2 linked regions of the Rhizobium sp. SSA_523 genome follow. The protein of the gene in region 1 interacts with the protein of each later gene in a pairwise test. Links are inferred from orthologs where the notes say so. Each region holds a gene or a part of one and is shown on either strand. Other genes may lie near its edges.

What was found. Proteins that work in one complex are often made in the same cells at the same time.
Region 2: the proteins of secA (region 1) and secB interact in binary tests that used the Escherichia coli proteins (3 or more experiments, as listed by UniProt). The link is inferred for Rhizobium sp. SSA_523 from one-to-one orthologs.

The regions. Positions count from the first base shown.
Region 1 is NZ_CP129382.1:2,351,619-2,356,509, reverse strand. The notes cover bases 917-4,192. They hold secA (preprotein translocase subunit SecA), read right to left. Parts: upstream 3,829-4,192; coding sequence 1,117-3,828; downstream 917-1,116. Other genes in these bases: QTJ18_RS19560 (peptidylprolyl isomerase), read left to right, coding at 4,091-4,192. Also shown: QTJ18_RS19570 (lipopolysaccharide biosynthesis protein), read right to left, coding at 1-915; more of QTJ18_RS19560, read left to right, coding at 4,193-4,891. UniProt on the Escherichia coli protein: Required for protein export, interacts with the SecYEG preprotein conducting channel.
Region 2 is NZ_CP129382.1:2,832,624-2,835,662, forward strand. What follows is about bases 1-2,915. They hold secB (protein-export chaperone SecB), read right to left. Parts: upstream 1,738-2,915; coding sequence 1,264-1,737; downstream 1-1,263. Other genes in these bases: coaE (dephospho-CoA kinase), read left to right, coding at 1-484; dnaQ (DNA polymerase III subunit epsilon), read left to right, coding at 477-1,172; QTJ18_RS21740 (FxsA family protein), read right to left, coding at 1,961-2,485; QTJ18_RS21745 (Tim44/TimA family putative adaptor protein), read left to right, coding at 2,605-2,915. Also shown: more of QTJ18_RS21745, read left to right, coding at 2,916-3,039. UniProt on the Escherichia coli protein: One of the proteins required for the normal export of some preproteins out of the cell cytoplasm. It is a molecular chaperone that binds to a subset of precursor proteins, maintaining them in a translocation-competent state.

The sequences.
Region 1 (4,891 bases):
ATAGACGAATTGAACGAGCGCAATGGTCTTTGCCGCCGCATAATAGATCGCGACCTGGTCCGGCGGCAGGTAGAGGCCGACGACCACCACATCGGAATTGGTCAACAGGAAGCCGACGCCATCCACCAGAAACAGCGGCAGCGCGAAACCGGTCCAGGAGCGGATATCGAAATCCAGATTGCCGCGGCCATGCAGCCTTCTCAGCCGAAGGCTGATGCGGATGAACTGGAAGAGAGTGGTCACGTAAGTGGCCGCCAGGGCAGCTTCCATGGCGGTGCGCGCAGCCCGCGGCTGGTCCAGGGCGACAGACAGCAGCATGAAGGCCAGGATCAGCACGGGCCGGATGATATAGGTCGGGCTCATGGCCGCCACGGCCCAGCCATGGGCGCGCGCCGTGCCGTCCAGAACATCGCCGAGCGCGATCATCGGCAGGGTGAAGAGGCCGAGCACGACGGGGATCATCCAGTAATCGGGGACCATCGCGTCGAAAATGGACAGGAAGGCAAAGCCGGAGGCGGCAAGCAGGCTTGCCGCCAGCATGGCGATCACGCGGGCGCTCCAGTTCAGGCCGCGCACGAGGTCGGTCTCGCCCCGCGTCTGATGCTGCGGCAAAAAGCGGATGACGACCGTGTGAAAGCCGAGGCAGGAGAGATTGCCGAAGACCACCACCAGCACCCAGACAAAGGCGAATATCCCGTATTCGAACTCGCCCATCAGCCGCGCCAGGATGATCTGCGAGGCAAAGGCGATCGCTGCACTGATGATGCGGATGGAAAAGGCCGTCAGCGCCATGCGCTGGGAGCGGGCGGTATCGTCTGTGCCGGTCAGGATCGAGTCAAGCTTCCGCGCGATCGGCGCAAGCCGAACCCGGAGGCTGAGCGGAAGCAGTCTTTCCGCCTGTTCGATCACCGTCATGTGGGGCACGCACTATCCTGGGACGCAGAACTGTCGGGTATTCACTATGCCCCGCTCACCGTTAAGAAACGCTTTATTATGGCGTCTCCTAAATTAATTGAATCTGAAAGAGCCGCGCGAGGCGGCTCTTTCAGATCGTCAAATCGGGTGAGTTCCGCGGCCTCAGGCAAGGAAGCGCGCCCTGGCCGCCTTGCCGTCTTGTCAGGCCTGCTCGAAGGCGCCGTGGCAATGCTTGTACTTCTTGCCGGAGCCGCAGGGGCACGGCTCGTTGCGGCCAACCTTGCCCCAGGTCGACTGGTCGAGCGGATCGCGGTCTTCCGGTGCCACCGTCGGCAGGATGGGCGCCTCGGCAAACTCGTCCTGGCCCGTCGTGGCATCCAGATGATGGGCCTGCATGACCGGTGGCGGCTCGGGCGACTCCGGTGCATCGCGCACCAGTTCCACGCGCATCAGCTGTGCTGTGACCACTTCCCGCAGGTTGGCCAGCAGCGCCTGGAAGAGTTCGAAGGCCTCGGCCTTGTATTCCTGCAGCGGATCGCGCTGTGCATAGCCGCGGAAGCCGACCACCGAGCGCAGGTGGTCCAGGTTGACGATGTGCTCGCGCCACAAATGGTCGAGCGTCTGCAGCAGGATGGACCGTTCGACATAGGTCATGATTTCGGCGCCGAAGCGGTCGGCACGATCCTGCGCGGCATCGTCGGCGGCCTTGGTCAGCCTCTCGCGGATGTCGTCATCGGCAATGCCCTCTTCGCGCACCCAGTCCTCGATCGGCAGATCGAGATTGAGCAGGCGAAGCACGTCCTCCTTCAGGCCGGCCGCATCCCATTGCTCTGCATAGGCGCGCTCGGGAATATATTTCGTCACCAGCATTTCGATGACTTCATGGCGCATGTCCGTCACGGTTTCCGTCAGGTCCGTGGCATCCATCAGTTCGATGCGCTGTTCGAAGATCACCTTGCGCTGATCATTGGTGACGTCGTCGTATTTCAGAAGGTTCTTGCGGATGTCGAAATTGCGCGCTTCCACCTTCTTCTGGGCGCGTTCCAGCGCCTTGTTGATCCAGGGATGGACGATCGCCTCGCCTTCCTTCAGACCCAGCTTCTGCAGCATGCCGTCCATGCGGTCGGAGCCGAAGATGCGCATCAGGTCGTCTTGCAGCGAAAGGTAGAATTTCGAGCGACCGGGGTCACCCTGCCGGCCCGAGCGGCCGCGCAGCTGATTGTCGATGCGCCGGCTTTCGTGACGTTCCGTCGCAATGACATACAGGCCGCCGGCGGCGAGCGCCTTTTCCTTCAGCTGCCGAACCTCCGCACGGATGGCGGCCTCCTTCGCATCGCGCTCCGGCCCCGGCTCCATGCCGTCCAGTTCGCGTTCGAGGCGCATGTCGATATTGCCGCCTAGCTGGATATCGGTTCCGCGGCCGGCCATATTGGTGGCGATCGTGACGGCGCCGGGGACGCCTGCCTGGCTGACGATATAGGCTTCCTGCTCATGATAACGGGCGTTCAACACGCTGAACGACTCGAAGCCCTCCTTCTTGAGCATCGCGGCCAGAAGTTCGGATTTCTCGATCGAGGTCGTGCCGACCAGAACCGGCTGCGAGCGGGCATGGGCGACCTTGATCTCTTCGATGATCGCCTTGAACTTCTCCTCGCCCGTGCGGTAGACCTCGTCATCCTCGTCGAGACGCTGAATGGGCAGGTTGGTGGGCACTTCGACGACGTCGAGCCCGTAAATATTGGCGAATTCCTCGGCTTCCGTCGAAGCCGTACCGGTCATGCCGGCAAGCTTGTCGTACATGCGGAAGTAGTTCTGGAAGGTGATCGAGGCGAGCGTCTGGTTCTCGGGCTGGATCTGGACCTTTTCCTTCGCTTCGAGCGCCTGGTGCTGTCCTTCCGAATAGCGGCGGCCCGGCATCATGCGGCCGGTGAATTCGTCGATGATGACGATTTCGCCGTTGCGGACGATGTAGTCCTTGTCGCGCTGGAAGAGCTTGTGGGCCTTCAAGGCATTGTTGATGTGGTGGACGATCGCCACATTCTCCACGTCATAAAGCGACTCGCCCTTCAAGAGGCCGTCATCGCGCAGCAATTGCTCCAGCTTTTCCGTCCCGACTTCGGAGAAATTGGCGGAGCGCTGCTTCTCGTCGATCTCGTAATCATCCGGCGTCAGAAGCGGAATGAAAGTGTCGATCTTGTTGTAAAGGTCGGAGCGGTCGTCCAGCGGGCCCGAAATGATCAAGGGCGTGCGCGCCTCGTCGACGAGGATCGAGTCCACTTCGTCGACGATCGCGAAATTATGGCCGCGTTGCACCATCTGCCCGCGCTCATATTTCATATTGTCGCGCAGATAGTCGAAGCCGAGCTCGTTATTGGTCGCGTATGTAATGTCGCAGGCATAGGCGGCCCGGCGCTGCTCGTCGTCGAGACCATGCACGATCACGCCGGTCGTCAGGCCCAGAAAGCCGTAAAGACGGCCCATGATGGCGGCATCGCGGCTGGCGAGGTAGTCGTTGACGGTGACCACATGCACGCCCTTGCCGGACAGTGCATTCAGATAGACGGGAAGCGTCGCCACCAGCGTCTTGCCTTCACCGGTCTTCATCTCGGCAATGGCGCCCTCGTGCAGGATCATGCCGCCGGTCAGCTGAACGTCGAAGGGCCGCATGCCGAGAACCCGGCGCGAGGCTTCGCGCACGACGGCGAATGCGGGATCAAGAATGTCGTCCAGGCTCTTGCCTTCGGCGAGCTGCTGCTTGAACTCCTCGGTCTTTGCCGCCAGCTGCGCATCCGTCAGCGCCTGGATGCGCTCCTCGAGCGCGCCGATCGAACTGATGCGCGAGCGATATGAGCGGACACGCCGGTCATTGGCTGAACCGAAGAACTTGCGGGCTATCCCACCAAGGCTGACCATACGAATGGTCCTTTCTAGACTCTAGACTGATGCGTCATCATGTGACCCGTCCGCCGAGCTTGGGCCTGTCGTCTTGCACAGGCAAAATGCCAGCTGTGCCCGGAAACTCTTCTGGACGTGAAGTAGCGTGACAGATAAGAGGGGGGTCGAATGATGTCAACGGTTCCGGCTGATACACAAAGGCCACAATCCGATGTTTCTGAGAGTGTTCTGGCCGGTCTTGGGCGTCCTGAGGCCGGTGTCCAATCCGAAAGGTTGTTTCATGTTTCGCCCTACATTCGTCGCAGCTGCCGCTCTGGCTGTCGCGGTCTCCTTCCAGGCGCCGGCATTTGCTCAGGATGACGCCATTGTGGCAAAGATCGGTTCCGTCGAAATCCATCAGTCGGACCTCGACACCGCCATCGCCAATCTCAGCCAGCAGTACCAGCAGCTGCCCGAAGACCAGCGCAAGATCGCCGCGCTGTCGCAGCTCGTCGACATCAAGCTGGTTGCGAAGCAGGCGGAACAGGCCGGCCTGCAGAACAGCGAAGACTTCAAGAAGCGCATGGCCTATCTGCAGGAGCGCGAGCTGCACAATGCTTATCTGCGCGACCAGTTCGACAAGCTGAAGCCCGAGGAAGTCAAGGCGCGCTACGAGAAGGAAGTCGCCTCGCTTCCCAAGGAAGAGGAAGTCCATGCTCGCCACATTCTCGTCAAGACCGAGGATGAGGCCAAGGAAATCATCAAGCAGCTCGATGGCGGCAAGGATTTCGTCGAACTGGCGAAGGAAAAGTCGGAAGACAGCAGCAAGTCCGATGGCGGCGATCTCGGCTATTTCACCAAGGGCCGCATGGTTCCCGAATTCGAGCAGGCAGCCTTCACGCTCGGAAAGGGCGCCTACACGAAGACGCCGGTAAAGTCGCAGTTCGGCTGGCACGTCATCAAGGTCGAAGACAAGCGCGATGCCCAGCCGCCGGCCTTCGATCAGGTCGAGCCGCAGGTTCGCCAGATCGTCATGCAGGAAAAATACTCGCAGATCATCGAGAATGCGAAGAAGGACCAGACGGTCGAGATCATGGACGAG
Region 2 (3,039 bases), 480 kb from region 1 along the record:
AGCGGTGGAGCCGGTAGAGGCGGAATTTCCGGGCGTGACGCGCAAGGGTGTGATCGATCGCGTCGAGCTCGGGCGTCGGCTGGCCATCGATCCAAGCGGTTTCAAGCGGCTGGAGGCCATCGTGCATCCGCTCGTTCAGGCGCATGAGCAGGATTTCGTCGCAACGCAGCAGGCGGCCGGTGCCGATATGGTGGTGCTCGATATTCCGCTGCTCTTCGAAGTCGGGGCCGAAAAACGGGTTGATGTGATTGTCGTGGTGACCTGCGATCCGCAGATTCAGCGTGAGCGGGTTCTGGCCCGGCCTGGAATGACGCCGGAGCGGCTGGAGCTGATCCTGTCCCGCCAGGTGCCGGACAGCGAGAAACGGAAGAGGGCGGATTTCCTCATCGATACCGGCCTTGGCCTGGAAGCGGCGCGTGCCCGTGTGAAGACGGTGATTGCCGAGATCCGCAAGCGGGCGGCAGAAGGAGAAGGACATGCGTGAGATCATCTTCGATACGGAAACCACGGGCCTCGACAACAAGATCGACCGTGTGATCGAAATCGGTGGCATCGAACTTCTCAATCATTTCCCCACCGGCCGCACCTTTCACGTCTATATCAATCCCGGCGCGCAGAAGGTGCATCCGGACGCCCTGGCGGTGCACGGGATCACCGATGACTTCCTGAAGGACAAGCCGGGTTTCGCCGCGATCGTCGGTGACTTGCTGAGCTTCTTTGAGGATGCCAAATGGGTCGCGCATAATGCCACCTTCGACATGGGCTTCATCAATGCCGAACTCGCCAGGTTGTCGCTGCCGCCGGTGCCGCAGGAGCAGGTGATCGATACGCTGTCCCTGGCGCGGCGCAAGCACCCGATGGGACCGAATTCGCTGGATGCCCTGTGCCGCCGTTATGGCGTCGACAATACGCACCGGACGAAGCACGGCGCGCTTCTCGACTCCGAACTTCTGGCGGAAGTTTATATCGAGATGATCGGCGGCCGCCAGGCCGCGCTCGGGCTGTCCGGCGTCGAACAGGTCACGACGGTGGTGGAAGTCGACACCGTCGATGTGTCAGCCTTGATCCGTCCGCGTCCGCTTCCCCCGCGCTTGACGGAAGAGGCTGTGCGGGAGCATCAGGCCATGATCGCAAGCCTCGGCGAAAAAGCGCTTTGGAGTCGGTACCGCTAGAGGCGGCGAATTGCTCTCAGCAAACGGAACGAGAAAAAGCCCGACCAGTGGATGAACTGGCCGGGCTTTTTGCTGTGGCGAAATGGATGGATCAGCTGTTCAGCGAAGGGGTCTGGCCACGCGCCTGCTCTTCGGCGACGCGCTGCGCGAACATCTGGCCGAAATCGATCGGGTCGATCATCAGCGGCGGGAAACCGCCATTGCGCGTGACATCCGAAATGATCTGGCGTGCGAAGGGGAAGAGCAGGCGCGGGCATTCGATGAACAGCACCGGCAGCATGTGCTCCTGCGGGAATCCGGTAATGCGGAAGACGCCGCCATAGACCAGTTCCGTCACGAAAACGACCTTGTCGCCATCCTTGGCTTCGGCGTTCAGCGTGAGGACCACGTCGAAATCCGTGTCGGACAGCGGATTGGCGTTGACGTTCACGTTGATATTGATCGACGGAGCCTTGTCGCGGGCCTGCAGCGAACGGGGAGCGCCAGGATTTTCGAAGGAGAGGTCCTTCGTGTACTGCGCAAGAATGGTGAGCGATGGAGATTGCGTCTGATTTTCGTTGGCCATTGGCTGTTCCTCGGCTTCAGTCGTTTGCGCCCTCTAACACTTCGCCCAAAACCTTACAACCCTCAGCCCGGCCCGGAAGCGGCTCCGATCAAGCCTTGGTCAGCCTCGACGGGGCTGTCCTTTCCGCTGCACCTTCAACCGTGTGGGCAAAGCCTGGAAATCGAGTGGGACCGGCACGCGAGGCGGGGACTTGCACCTTCCGTATTCGCCTCACCCTTTGCCGTCATTTGTCATCCAGTCGGCGGTCCGACCAGGGGGAAGAGGATGTCCTGGGCTTCCGCTCGAAATCCTCTTCGTCGAGATCGATCGTGCGGCTGGCCGGCGGCGTTCGCGGCTCCTGATTTGGCCCACTTCCGAACCCTCCTGCCGTCGTGCGCGAATAGCTGGTGCGAACCACGATTGCGCGGCCGATCCGGTTCCAGAGACTGTGTCGGACTGGCGGAAGAAAGAGCAGGATGCCGATCAGATCCGTCAGGAAGCCCGGAATGATCAAGAGGATGGCGGCCACCACCATCATGGCTCCGCTGACAATGGCTTTTGCCGGCGTGCGGCCCTGACGGCTTTCTTCGCTGATCTCCCGCAAAAGGCTGAGGCCCTGCTGTCGCAACAGGAGAATGCCGATAAACGCAGACAGGATCACCAGACCCAGCGTCGACCACAGGCCGAGCCAGCGCCCCACGACGACAAAGCCGGCGATTTCCGCCAGCGGGAGGCCGAAGAACAGAAGCGGAAACAGGAAAAGACGCATGATTGGTCCGGAAAGCTTGATGAAGGTCGAGGCGAACAGCCATCCCGGTATTTGAATGATGGCCCGATATGACTATATGAGTAGAAAGCTTGGCAATTCCAACGACACCGCGGGTGAAAATGGGCGCGAACGATTTTATAACTCTTTTTTTCCTCGTGGCGGCAGTGCTGATCTTTTTGCAGTTGCGCAGTGTTCTTGGACGGCGAACCGGCAATGAGAAGCCGCCGGTCGATCCCTTCAGTGCCCGGGATGCAGCGCGCGGCCCCGGCGGTGACGATGGCAAAGTGGTGACCCTGCCGCGTCGGGATCAGCCCGAGGACGATAATCGCTGGAGCGAGATCGACGCCGTGGCAAAGCCGGGCACAGCGCTGAATGACGGGCTGCGCGACCTGGTCAAGGCCGATCCCTCCTTCCAGCCGAAGGAGTTCCTGAACGGCGCCCGAATGGCTTATGAGATGATCGTTTTGGCCTTTGCCGATGGCGACCGCAAGACGCTGAAGTCGCTCCTGTCGAAGGAGGTCTTCGAAGGCTTCGAGGCGGCGATCGCCGAACGC